Regions from separate parts of the Delftia sp. ASV31 genome, predicted to be linked through region 3. Evidence: predicted binding sites of a transcription regulator. Region 3 holds the regulator's gene; each other region holds the start of a gene.
The links. The regulator LexA, encoded in region 3, represses DNA repair genes until DNA is damaged. The targets are predictions, from matches to a motif close to ACTGTATNNNNATACAGT.
Positions count from the first base shown of each region.

Region 1: JHD82_RS01440 (putative DNA modification/repair radical SAM protein) is a predicted target of LexA. The motif match lies at 1,973-1,990, and genes of this name have one in related genera.
Region 2: JHD82_RS02365 (PA0069 family radical SAM protein) is a predicted target of LexA. The motif match lies at 2,679-2,696, and genes of this name have one in related genera.

Region 1 is NZ_JAELTK010000002.1:117,866-122,073, forward strand. It holds gene JHD82_RS01435 (TIGR03915 family putative DNA repair protein) at 1-636, opposite strand, end outside; gene JHD82_RS01440 (putative DNA modification/repair radical SAM protein) at 652-1,971, opposite strand; gene JHD82_RS30250 (hypothetical protein) at 2,167-2,298, opposite strand; gene JHD82_RS01445 (SWIM zinc finger family protein) at 2,450-3,895, shown strand; gene JHD82_RS01450 (DUF5691 domain-containing protein) at 3,892-4,208, shown strand, end outside.
Region 2 is NZ_JAELTK010000004.1:12,141-16,348, forward strand. It holds gene JHD82_RS02350 (GbsR/MarR family transcriptional regulator) at 15-611, opposite strand; gene JHD82_RS02355 (acyltransferase) at 773-1,930, shown strand; gene rnk (nucleoside diphosphate kinase regulator) at 2,004-2,408, opposite strand; gene JHD82_RS02365 (PA0069 family radical SAM protein) at 2,703-3,845, shown strand; gene JHD82_RS02370 (LysR family transcriptional regulator) at 3,883-4,208, opposite strand, start outside.
Region 3 is NZ_JAELTK010000033.1:53,802-58,009, forward strand. It holds gene adk (adenylate kinase) at 124-780, shown strand; gene JHD82_RS13985 (asparaginase) at 873-1,844, opposite strand; gene lexA (transcriptional repressor LexA) at 1,943-2,617, shown strand; gene JHD82_RS13995 (hypothetical protein) at 2,780-3,202, shown strand; gene JHD82_RS14000 (sigma-70 family RNA polymerase sigma factor) at 3,456-3,932, shown strand; gene JHD82_RS14005 (FecR domain-containing protein) at 3,937-4,208, shown strand, end outside.

The sequences.
Region 1 (4,208 bases), on a different contig from region 3:
GCGCGCACCGGGCGCCAGGCGCAGCGCATGGCCGTCCCAGTGCGCGCTGCATTGCGGCGTGAGGATGGCCCAGTGCATGTTGGCAAAGCGCTTGCAGAAGAAGGGCGCCGCCGCGCGCACGATGTGGTGCTCGGGCTCGAACCAGGCAATGTGCAGATCGGGCTGGTTCTGCCGCTGCGTGGTCCGAAAGCGCACAAAAGCGTGCATCTTGTGGATCTCGCGCGAGACGGGGCGGGCCAGGGCCTCGATGGCGCGCCAGTCCGCATCCAGCGCATCCAGCCTCAGTTCGGGCCGGGCCTGCATGCGCGCCAGCCAGCGGTGGCATAGCTCGAAGCGGCCCGCCGCGCGGTGCATGCAGGCATGGCGCAGCGCGGACATCTGGGTGTCCGACAGGGACAGCCCTGCCTCGCCGGGGCCGGCCAGCCCGGCAAGCGCCGAGGCGGGCATGGCCTGCTGCGGCGCGCTGGAAAACAGGTCCACCCCCGCGCCGAGTGGCTGCGCACCCTGCGTGTCAGGCCACCGCCAGCGCACCAGGGCGGGGTCGGCGCCATGGGCCAGCAGCGCCCTGCAGGCTGCGCGAAAGCCGGGCCAGTCGTCGGGGCTGTCGAGTTCGATGGTGAGAGCCTGTGCTTGCATGGCGTGCTCCAGGCGCTAGAACAGGCTGGCCTGCAGCGCGTTTTGCACGCGCATGCCGCTGTGCCGTGCCTGGGCCTGGCTGGCCTGCGACTGCGCGATCAGCCGTGTGCGCAGCGCGGCCGAGTCGGTCTCGCCCAGCAGGGGCCGGTGGCCGTCGATCAGCACGAAGGGCAGGGCCTTTTGCACGGGGGCGCGCAGCCGCAGCAGATCGTCCAGCCGCAGCCTGCGCACGCGGCGCGCCGCCAGCAGGCGGTCCACCGTCTGCGTGCCCAGGCCCGGCACGCGCAGCAGCAGGCTGCGTGGCGCACGGTTGAGGTCCACGGGGAACTGCTGTCGGTTGGCCAGCGCCCAGGCCAGCTTGGGGTCGATCTCCAGGTCCAGCATGCCGTGGCGGCTGGCCGCCGCGATCTCGCCCGCCCCGTAGCCGTAAAAGCGCATCAGCCAGTCGGCCTGGTAGAGCCGGTGCTCGCGCATGAGGGGCGGCGCCTGCGGCGGCAGATCGCGCGAGGCATCGGGAATGGGGCTGAAGGCCGAGTAGTACACGCGGCGCAGGCCGTAGCCCGCATACAGCGTGTGGCTGGATTCGAGGATGTCGGCATCGGTTGCGCGGTCGGCGCCCACGATCATCTGCGTGCTCTGCCCGCCCGGCGCAAAGCGGGGCACGGCGGCGCGCTGCGCGGGCGCGCCGGGCAGGGACTGCGCCTGGCGCTGCTCGCGCGTGGCCGCGCGCCAGGCCTGTACATGCCGGTCCACGCCCTGCATGGCCTGGCGTATGCGCTGCCCATCCTTTTCAGGCGCGAACTGCGCCAGGCCGCTGGCCGTGGGCAGTTCCACATTGATGCTCAGGCGGTCGGCATGGCGGCCTGCCTGGGCCAGCAATTCGGGGGCGGCATCCGGGATGGTCTTCAGATGGATGTAGCCGCGAAAGTCATGCTCCTCGCGCAGGCGGCGCGCCACTTCCACCAGTTGCTCCATGGTGTAGTCGCTGGAACGGATGATGCCGCTGGACAGGAACAGCCCCTCGATGCAGTTGCGCCGGTAGAAATCCAGCGTCAACTGCACCACCTCGGCCACCGTGAAGCGGGCGCGCTGCACGTTGGAGCTCTTGCGGTTGATGCAGTAGCGGCAGTCGAAGATGCAGACATTGGTCAGCAGGATCTTGAGCAGCGAGATGCAGCGCCCGTCGGGCGCATAGCTGTGGCAGATGCCCATGCCGGTGACCGAGCCAATGCCCTTGCCGTCCAGCGAGTCGCGCCCCTGCGATCCGCTGGAGGCGCAGCTGGCGTCGTACTTGGCGGCGTCGGCGAGGATGAAAAGTTTGCGTTGCAGCTCCATGGCTGTATAAATATACAGTATATTTGCATGGCACGTCCGGTTTTCTGAGAGCCCATCCCCCAGCCAGGGTCTGGTCCGGCCTTGCCTGGCTGCGGGTCGAACGCACTGTCGCGCTATCGCAATGGCCAGCGGATTGCAATGGTTGCCAGTGCAATGGAATGAAACCGTTTTCAGGTGCGGAATGAGTGCTTGCTTTCAATGGGTGGCGATGTGCATCGCAGGAAATGGTGAATGCGTGTTTTCTGCGTCTTTCGCAATGCCTGAAGGCTGGCATGGCTTGGTGCCATCAATGCATGCGCTGATATAGCGCAGCTGGCTGCGCGCCATGGGGTTCCCCATTCATGGGAGAGAGGCTTGGTGTTGTTGTGAATTGTTTCAAATTGCCGATAACTATTGCTGATAGGCTTTCAGTTTTGCCGGGCAGTGCCGTTTCATTCAATGCGCCCGGCGATGACAAACACTTGGAGAGGGAGCTTCGGTGTCGCGTGTATTAGGAACAGAGAGCGAAGTGCTGGCGCTGTCGCCGGACGCCTCATCCAGCAAGGCCGCCAAGGGCCTGCAATCGCCCGCCAAATGGCCCGCCATGGGCGCCAATGATGTGGCGGTCTGGGGTGAATGCCAGGGCAGCGGCAGCAAGCCCTACCAGACCCAGGTGGACCTGTCGGGGCCTTCCTTCAAATGCTCTTGCCCCAGCCGCAAATTCCCCTGCAAGCACGGGCTGGCGCTGATGCTGATGCGTGCCGGCGGGCAAGTCCCCGAAGGCGTTGATCCGCCTGCCTGGGTGCAGACCTGGCTGGACAGCCGCCAGGAAAAGGCCGAGAAGAAAGAGGCCAAGGCTGCCGCCGCAGCGGCCGAGCCGCCACCCGATCCCGAGGTCGCGGCCAAACAGCAGGCCAGGCGCGAGGACAAGCGCTGGGACAAGGTCGAAGCCGGCCTGCAGGAACTGTCGCTGTGGATGCAGGACATGGTGCGTGCGGGCCTGGCCAACCAGGCCAGCGACACGCAGATGCGCCAGCGCTGGAACAACATGGCCGCGCGCATGGTCGATGCGCAGGCCACCGGCATGGCGGCGCGCATCAAGGATTGCCGGGATCTGGTGGACAGCCACCGCGACTGGCCGCGCGACATGCTGGTGCAGCTGGGCCACTGGCAGTTGATCATCGACGCCGTGCGCCGCCGCGAATCGCTCAGCCCCGAGGTCAAGGCCGACGTGATGGCCGCGCTGGGCTGGCCCATGGACAAGGCCGAGGTGCAGGCCAGGGGCCAGCTGGTCGAGGACGAATGGCTGGTGGCCGGCCTGCGCATGATCGAGCGCGAAGGCCGACTCATGGAGCGGCGCGTCTGGCTGCAGGGCCAGCGCACTGGGCGCATGGCCCTGGTGCTGGACTATGCGCAGGGCGGCCGCGGCTTCGAATCGGCCTGGGTGCCGGGCCATTGCTACGGCTGCGCGCTGAATTTCTATCCGGGCCATGCGCCGCTGCGCGCCATTGCGGCCAATGGCAACGGGCCTGCGCTGCCTGCCGATGGCGCCAGCCCGCTGGCCAACTCGGCCGGGGGCGACGTCCTGCAACTGCTGGGCCAGCGCATTGCCGCCAACCCGCTGCAGGCCACGCAGCCGCTGTGCCAGGACCGGCTGCGGCTGGTGCCCGCCCAGGGCCAGTGGTTCGCGGCCTGGCCCCAAGCGCCGGATGCATCGCCGGTCGCCCCTGGCACGGCGGCGCCAGTGCAGCCCGTTCCCGTGGCGATTGAAGATGCCGAGGCCTGGCGCCTGCTGGCGCTCAGCGGCGGTGCGCCCATGCAGCTGTTTGGCGAATGGGAACCCGGCCCGGCCGTGGGCCGCTGGCGGCTGCTGAGCGCCTGGCAGGCCCGCGAAGGCGAAACCGCCCAGCAATGTATCTGGCAGAACCAGGGTGATCCGGTATGAGCAACGCACAACTTTGGGCTGCGCTGCAGCAATCGGCCATGGTCGGCTCGGACCGGCTGGCCGTGCCGCCTGCGCTGGCTTCTGGCGTGGACCCGTCCGCAACCGGGTCGCAGCAGGCCGTGCAGGCCGCGCTGCAGCCCCGCACTGACGTGGCCGGTGACTCACCCGCCCAGCAACTGCTGCGCGCCAGCGCCGTGGCGGCCGTGTTCGAGCGGGCCGGCTGGCAGCCTGGCGTGCAGGTGCGCCTGACGGCACCGCTGGCCGTGCCGGCCGCAGCGCCTGCGGAGTCGCGCATCGCGCCTGCCGATGCGCG
Region 2 (4,208 bases), on a different contig from region 3:
CAGGCTTGCCAGGTTCAATCGTCGGTGTCATCCGCCTTGGCGCGGCCCTTGCCGCCCGTGATGCGGTCCTTCAGATCCAGCAGCCGCGTCACGGCCGTGCCCATGCCCATGAGCTGCATGGCGGTCTCGGGCGACAGGCGCTGCACGTCGTCGAACCAGTTCATGAGCCGGTCGATCAGCTCGTACATGTCGCGCATGCGCTGCTGGGCGTAGCGTTCCTCTTCGGTGGTGACTTCCTCCAGCATGGCGGCGCGCAGCATGGACTGGGTGGGCTCGATCTCGCGGCGGCGGCGTTCCTCGGCCAGGCGGCGGAAGATTTCCCAGACATCCTGCGGCGCCTCGAAATACTCGCGCCGGTCGCCGGGCTGGTGGCGCAATTGCACCAGGCGCCAGGCCTGCAATTCCTTGAGCCCCATGCTTACGTTGGAGCGCGAGAACTCCAGCGTCTCGGCGATCTGGTCGGCATTGAGCGGCTCGGGCGAAAGAAACAGCAGTGCGTAGATCTGGCCTACCGTGCGGTTGATGCCCCAGCGGCTGCCCATCTCGCCGAAGTGCGAGACGAACTGCCGGTTCAACGCCGGAAGAGGTTTGGATTGCGTCATGGCATGCATTGTGCCTGCGCGTGCGCGGCACGCTCCGGGCGGCTTGGGAAGTGATGTGTCAGCTTTCTGCAAGTCGCGTCCAAAAGGCGCACAATGGCGCCTTTGCGGGCTTGCGGCCAGGCGGCCCGGGCCCTGCGCCTTCCCGCCCCGTACCGACTACAGATTGCCCCATGTCCCACGCTAGCCGCAGTGCACTGATCGACTGCACCAAGGGCCTGGCCTGTGCCGCCATCATCTGGCACCACCTGGCCTTCTACGGCCCCATGTCCGATATCGCCCATCCGGCCGCGCCGGACCTCATCGACTGGCTCTATGAATATGCGCGCATGGCCGTGCAGATCTTCCTGGTGCTGGGCGGCTACCTGGCGGCAGCCAGCATGGCGCCGCAAGGCCACGGCCAGCACAGCGATCCGTGGTCGCGCATCGGGCGCCGCTTCGTGCGTCTGGTCGTGCCCTATGCGGTGGCGCTGGTCGTGGCCATCGTGGTCTCGGCGGCCGTGCGGCCCTGGTTCGACCATGCCTCGGTGTCGGGCGAGCCCGATCTCTGGCAATTGGTGGCGCATGCGCTGCTGCTGCAGAACATCGTGGGCGAGGAATCGTTGTCTGCGGGCGTCTGGTATGTGTCCATTGACTTCCAGCTGTTTGCGCTGACGGCGCTGCTGCTGGCCGGCACGCGCTGGGGCGGTGCCTTGCTGCGCCGCCGCTTTGGCGGCGACGCCCTGTCACGCTGCTGGCCCTGGGCGCTGAGCGTGGCGCAGGCGCTGGTAGTGATCGGCGTGGCGGCTTCGCTGCTGGGCTTCAATCTGGATGCGCAATGGGATGTGTGGGCGCCGTACTTCTTTGGCGCCTACGGCCTGGGCATGCTGGCCTACTGGGCCGCGCATGCGGACAAGTCCTCGACGGCCTGGAGCTGGTCCCTGCTGATCGTGGCCCTGGTCGTGGCGGCACTGGCACTGGAGTGGCGCGACCGCATCGCGCTGGCCGGTGCCACGGCGCTGGCCCTGGTCGTGGCCATGCGCAGCCCCGCGTTTGCGCAGGCACAAGGCTGGGCGCCGCTGCGTCGGCTGGGCAAGATTTCGTACTCGGTGTTTCTCGTGCACTTCTCGGTCTGCCTGCTGGTCAATGCCGTGGAAAGCCATTTCTGGCCACATTCCATTCCCGCCGCCCTGCTGGGCATGTGCACGGCCTTTGTGCTGTCGATTGCGGCCGGCCATCTGCTGTACGAGCGCGTGGAGCGCCACGTTCCCAGCTGGCACATGGCGCTGCGCTGGCAGGCGGGCCTGGTGGGCACCGGCCTGATCGCGGCGTTTCTGGCAGGCCTGCGCTGAGGCGCGGTGCATCAGTCCACAAACAACAAAGGCAGCCGGTTGGCTGCCTTTTTCGCTTCACGCCGGTCGGCGTTCAACGGTGCAGCTCGCCTGCGCTTTCCGGCTGGAACTCGATGGCATCCACGCGCACGGTGACCTGGCCCGAGGGGCCGGCCATGCGCGACTGGTCGCCCACGCTCAGGCCCAGCAGGGCAATGCCCACGGGCGCGAAGACCGACACCTTGTCGGAGCTGCCATCCATCTCCTTGGGATAGACCAGGGTCAGCGTGTTGGACTTGCCCGACTCCAGCAGCGTGAAGCGCACGGTGGAGTTCATGGTCACCACATTGGGCGGCATTTCCTTGGGTTCGAGCACGTCGGCGCGGTCCAGCTCGGCCTCGAGCGCCTCGCGGCCGGGGAAGGCGGGTTGCTTGTCCAGCAGGGCCTCGATGCGCTCCAGGTCCAGGGACGAAAGAATGATGTGGGGCTTGCGCTCCATGGTGTTGGCTCCCTTGTGTGCTTGCGCCGTGGCTGCAGTGAAGGGCAGCGGCGCCCAAACGGACAAAAGCCCGGGCAACGCGGTTGTCCGGGCCAAGGCATCTTCAGAAAAGAGAAAAGCACCAAGTTGGTGCGATAGGCCCATTGTGCAGGCCCGTGTGGGTTCTGCCAAGCGAACCCGCACGGTACGGTGCGGATTGGCGTGGGCACTTGCCAAGCCGGCAAAACCCACTTCGCAACTGCAGGCATGCGGGGAGTGCTTGGCGGTATGACTGTATTTTTATACAGTTACTCCATGCTTCCCAGTCCTCTCACGCCCCATCACGACACGGCCCGGGTGCCCCTGCACGCCGTCAAGGGCCGGGGCGCAGCCAGCCAGCTGGCCCACCGCTTCACCACCGACCCGCGCGAGGCCTTCGATGACGGCTGGGGCAGCCTTGAGGCGCCTGCCGGAGGCGAAGAGGCCACGCCCCTGCGCACCGAACTGCGCTGGGAGCAGGCCCGCTCGGCGCTGAGCCGCCACCAGTCGCCCGACCTGCCGTTTCACATGGGGCTCAATCCCTACCGGGGGTGCGAGCACGGCTGCATCTATTGCTATGCCCGGCCCACGCACAGCTACCTGGGCTGGTCGCCGGGGCTGGACTTCGAGACCCGGCTCATCGCCAAGCAGAACCTGCCCGAGCTGCTGCGCGCCGAGCTGTCGCGCGCCAGCCATGTGGCCGCGCCCGTGATGCTGGGCTCGGTCACCGACTGCTACCAGCCCGTGGAGCGCGAACTGGGGCTGACGCGCCGCCTGATCGAAGTGCTGGCCGAGGCGCGCCACCCGTTTTCCATCGTCACCAAGGGCAGCGGGGTGGAGCGTGACCTGGACCTGCTGGCCCCGCTGGCGCGCCAGGGCCTGGCCTCGGTGCACATCACGCTGACCACGCTGGATGCCGACCTGGCACGCCACCTGGAGCCGCGCGCGGCCGCGCCGCACCGCCGGCTGCGCAGCATCCGCGCGCTGACCGAGGCGGGCGTGCCCGTGGGCGTGAGCCTGGCACCGCAGATTCCCTTCATCAACGAAGACCTGGAGAAGGTGCTGGAGGCGGCCGCCGACGCAGGCGCGCGCCACGCCTTCTATGCCGTGCTGCGCCTGCCCTGGGAAGTGGCACCGCTGTTCGAGCAATGGCTGCAGGTGCACTACCCCGACCGCGCCCGCCGCGTGATGGAGCGCGTGCGCGACCTGCACGGCATCCAGGGCGAGCAACGCGAGGCCGGCCGCGTCTACAACGCAGAGTTCGGCCAGCGCATGAAAGGCACGGGCCACTGGGCCGAGCTGCTGCGCCAGCGCTTCGCCCTGGCCTGCCGCCGCCACGGCTTCAACCGCGAGCCGCTGCGGCTCGATTGCAGCCTCTACCACCCGTCGCTTTTGCTGCCGCAACGCAGCCTTTTCTGAGAGCCTGCGTGCCAGGCACAGGTCAGGGCATGGTTCGCTAGCGGGAATCGATCAGCTCGGACAAGGCGGCCGCCAGCGGGGAGCGCACCGACGATCGCAGCCACACCATGCCCACTTCGCGGGACGGGCTCGGAGGGGGCAGCGGCCATCGGCGCGTCCTGGCATCCGGCGGTCCCAGCACGGGCCAGTCCGGCAGGATGGAGACACCGAAGCCTTCCGCAACCAGCTGTGCGATCTGCTCGATGCCGTCCAGCTCGAAGCGCACTTTTGGCTTGATGCCGTGGCCCCGCAGGTATTCATCCGCCATTTTTCCTGCCACCACCTTGCGGTCGTACTGGATGAAAGGCTCGCGTGCGGCCGTGA
Region 3 (4,208 bases):
GTGTAAGCCAGTGTTAGCCCTGTGCGTGCTATCCTTGCCCGCGACAAAAATATGACGCATGGACTGTCCGCCCCGGTGGGCCGATCCGGCAGACAAGAATTTCTACTCTCCTCAAGGACTTCCATGAAACTGATTTTGTTGGGCGCACCCGGCGCCGGCAAAGGCACGCAAGCCGCTTTCATCTGCCAGAAGTACGGCATCCCCCAGATTTCCACCGGTGACATGCTGCGTGCCGCCGTCAAGGCCGGAACGCCCCTGGGCCAGCAGGCCAAGGCCGTGATGGACGCCGGTCAACTGGTCAGCGACGACCTGATCATCAATCTGGTCAAGGAACGCATCGCCCAGGCCGATTGCGCCAACGGCTTCCTGTTTGATGGATTTCCCCGCACCATTCCCCAGGCAGACGCCATGAAGGCCGCTGGCGTGAAGCTGGACTACGTGCTGGAGATCGATGTGCCCTTCGACGCCATCATCGAGCGCATGAGCGGCCGCCGCTCCCACCCCGCCTCGGGCCGCACCTACCACGTCAAGTTCAACCCGCCCAAGGTCGAAGGCCTGGACGACGTGACCGGCGAGCCGCTGGTGCAGCGCGAAGACGACAAGGAAGAAACCGTCAAGAAGCGCCTGGACGTCTACAGCAGCCAGACCCGCCCCCTGGTGGACTACTACCGCGCATGGGCCGAAAAGGAAGCCGCAGCGGCACCCAAGTACCGCGCCATCAGCGGCCTGGGCTCGGTCGAGGACATCACCCAACGCGCACTGGCTGCACTGGCTGAGTGATGCAGGCCATGTGCCGCAACGAAAAAAGCACCCGCCGGGTGCTTTTTTGTTGACCGCCAGCAACTGAAGAAATGCCGGCGTCGCCGCCCGGCTCAATCGCGCGGCTGCACTGCCAGCGCCAGCATCATCGCAATTCGGGCCTTTGCCACGGGCAGATGCGCCAGATCGGCCTCTGCCGGGTTGGTCCCAAGGCCGGAGGCCACGGGCAGGCCTTCTGCACAGCGCGTGCCCCGCCAGATCCAGACGCCCTTGTCGCGGGCACGCTGCAAGGCCGCTTCCATGCCTTCGTGAACCGTCGCATTGCCCGTGCCAGCCACGACGATGCCACGCACGCCTGCCGCCACCAGCGCATCCACGCCGCTGGCACGCGCCAAGGCGCCGCTGAACACCACCTCGACCCAGGGCAGCTCATCCAGCGCCAGCAGATCAGATGACATGGCCGCAGGCACCATGGCCCGCGCGGACGGCGCGGCGGGCACCAGCCAGCGCACACGCCCTTCCTCCACCAACGCCTGCGGCCCGCCTTCCACGGAGCGCATTGCCTGCAGCCGGTAGGGATGGACCTTCTGCACCTGGGCTGCCGCATGCACCTCGCCGCCTGCCACCACCCATACGCCGCTGCGCCCGCCGCTGGCAGCCACGGTCACGGCATCGCGCAGATTCTGCGGTCCGTCTGCCAACAGGGCCGTGGCCGGGCGCATGGCGCAGGTCAACACAATGGGTTTGGTGGCCGGCAGCAGGCTGTGCAGCAGCCAGGCCGTCTCTTCCAGCGTGTCCGTTCCATGCGTGATCACCACGGCGCGTGTATCCGCATCCTCCAGTGCCTGCGTGCAGGCGCGCAGCAACGCGCGACACACGGGCCAGTCCATATCCTTGCTGTCCACCTGCGCGATCTGCTGCGTCTGCACGGGCCCCAGCGCCTGCTGCTCCAGGTCCGGCACGGCCTCCAGCAGCGACTGCACCGTGATCTGCCCGGCCTTGTACCCCACGCCCTGCGACTGCGAATCCGCCCGGCCGGCGATGGTCCCGCCCGTGCCCAGAATCACCAACTTTGACTGCCCCACTTGCACCTCTTGGAAAACTGGTTAAAAATACAGATACTGTATAAATCATCAGATGGCCTCCCAGCCTGCCATCTGCCCTCAAGGACCGGACGCACGCCATGCTCGACCATCCCAAGCTCACCGCCCGCCAGCAACAGATCCTGGACCTGATCCAGGCCGCCATCTCCCGCACGGGCGCGCCCCCCACCCGCGCGGAAATCGCCAACACGCTGGGCTTCAAGTCCGCCAACGCTGCCGAGGAACACCTGCAGGCCCTGGCCCGCAAAGGTGTGATCGAACTGGTCAGCGGCACCTCGCGCGGCATTCGCCTGCGTACCGACACCGTGCGCAACATCAATGCCGCGCGCGGCACCAGCTTCGGACTGCCGCTGTCGGCCCTGGCACCGCTGATGCTGCCCCTGGTGGGCCGCGTTGCGGCGGGCTCGCCCATTCTCGCGCAGGAACACATCGACCAAACCTATTCCGTCGAGCCCAGCCTGTTCCAGACGCGCCCCGACTATCTGCTGCGCGTGCGCGGCATGTCCATGCGCGACGCGGGCATCATGGACGGCGACCTGCTGGCCGTGCAGTCCGCACACGAAGCCCGCAACGGCCAGATCGTCGTGGCGCGCCTGGGTGACGAAGTCACCGTCAAGCGCCTGCGCCGCACCACGCAGGGCGTGGAACTTCTGCCGGAGAACCCCGATTACCCGGTGATCCGCGTCGCCCCCGAAGAGGCCTTTGCCATTGAAGGCCTGGCCGTGGGGCTGATCCGCAACAGCATGTCCATGTAAGCCGGACTGGCGGCCCTTCTCAGGCCGCCTCATCCCATTTCACGCACCGCCCAGGTGGTAGGCGCGAAGCCTTGGAGCTTCGCCCTGGGCGGAGCTTTGCCCGCAAACCGCAATCCTGCCTGTGTCCATGCCTCTTTGAAACACGCCAACAGGAGTCGTCACATGGGATTCGCTCTGCCAACACTGTCTTCTTTTTCCTTCCTGCGCCTGGCACATGGCATCCGCCTGACTGCGACCGCCATGGAGTCGGCCATGCCTCTTGCACAAGCCCCTGAGTGCCAGCCATTACCTGCCGCAGCACCCGAGCCCGCCAACGTGATCTCTTTCAGCAAGGCACGCCGGCGCAGCCAGCAGCGCCGCGGCAAGGCAGCACGCGCTGCAGACCATGGAGATGCCCAGCTGATCCTGCCCTTGCTGCCGACGCAGCCCGCCCTGCAATCCGCACCTGAGCAGCCTTCAGGCCTGCGCATCATCCAGCGGTCGCCGCAGGAGCAGCCGGAATGCCTGTTCATCTCCGGGCGCATGGCCGATGTCTGCGCTGCGCTGGAGCGCATGGAAGCGCATGGCGGACCAGCAGCCAACTGAGGCCCCGATGCAAGGTGTGCGACACACCTTGCACGACACAAACCTGGGTGGCGCGGACCGCGTGCCGCACGAGGAATCGGCCTGCGCAAAGCTGATGCAGGCTGGCGGCCACCATTGCCCTGTAGCGCACATGCAACAGTGGACGCCCTCTTTGCGGGAGGGGTGCCGGCCTGAAAGATAATTGATAAGCATTCTTATTATCTTTTGCAGCAGCGATTGCCACTGCGCCGCCTCCTCCGCCCCAGCCTTCTCCGTGCACAGCCTCTACCAGAACCACCATCCCTGGCTGGAAAGCCTGCTGCGCAAACGCCTGGGCAACCGTGACGATGCCGCCGACCTGGCCCAGGACACCTTTGTGCGCCTGCTGCGCTCGCCCCTGCCGCAGCAGGACATCCGCGAACCCAGGCGCTACCTGGCCACCATCGCCCGGGGCCTGGTCGCCGACCTGTTTCGCCGCCGCACGCTGGAGCAGTCCTATCTGGACTATCTGGCCCAGTTGCCACAATCGCTGGCGCCTTCGCCCGAAGAGCAGGCCATCGTCCAGCAGACCCTGCTGGATGTGGACCGCATGCTCCAGGGTCTTCCCCCCAAGGTTCGCGAAGCCTTCGTGCTGGCCCAGTTCGAGGAACTGAGCTACCCAGAGATCGCCCAGCGCCTGGGTGTATCGCTGCGCACCGTCAGCAACTACCTGACCCGGGCGATGGAGCATTGCTGCCTGGTCCTGGCATAGCCACATGGGCGAGAGACATCTGGAAGGCAACGACCGCCGCGCCTTGCATGAGGCCGCCGCCTGGCACGTGAAACTGCGCGGCGCCTCTGCCACAGCGGGCCTGCAACAGGACTGGCAGAAATGGCATGACGCCGATCCCGCCCACCAGCGCGCCTGGCTGCGCGTGCAATCCGTCACCGCGCAACTGTCGCATCTGCCCGCACCCCTGGCGCGCCAGGCGCCGGGCCGTCGCGCCTCACCCACCCGCCGCTCCGTGGTGCGCGGCTTGGCTCTGGG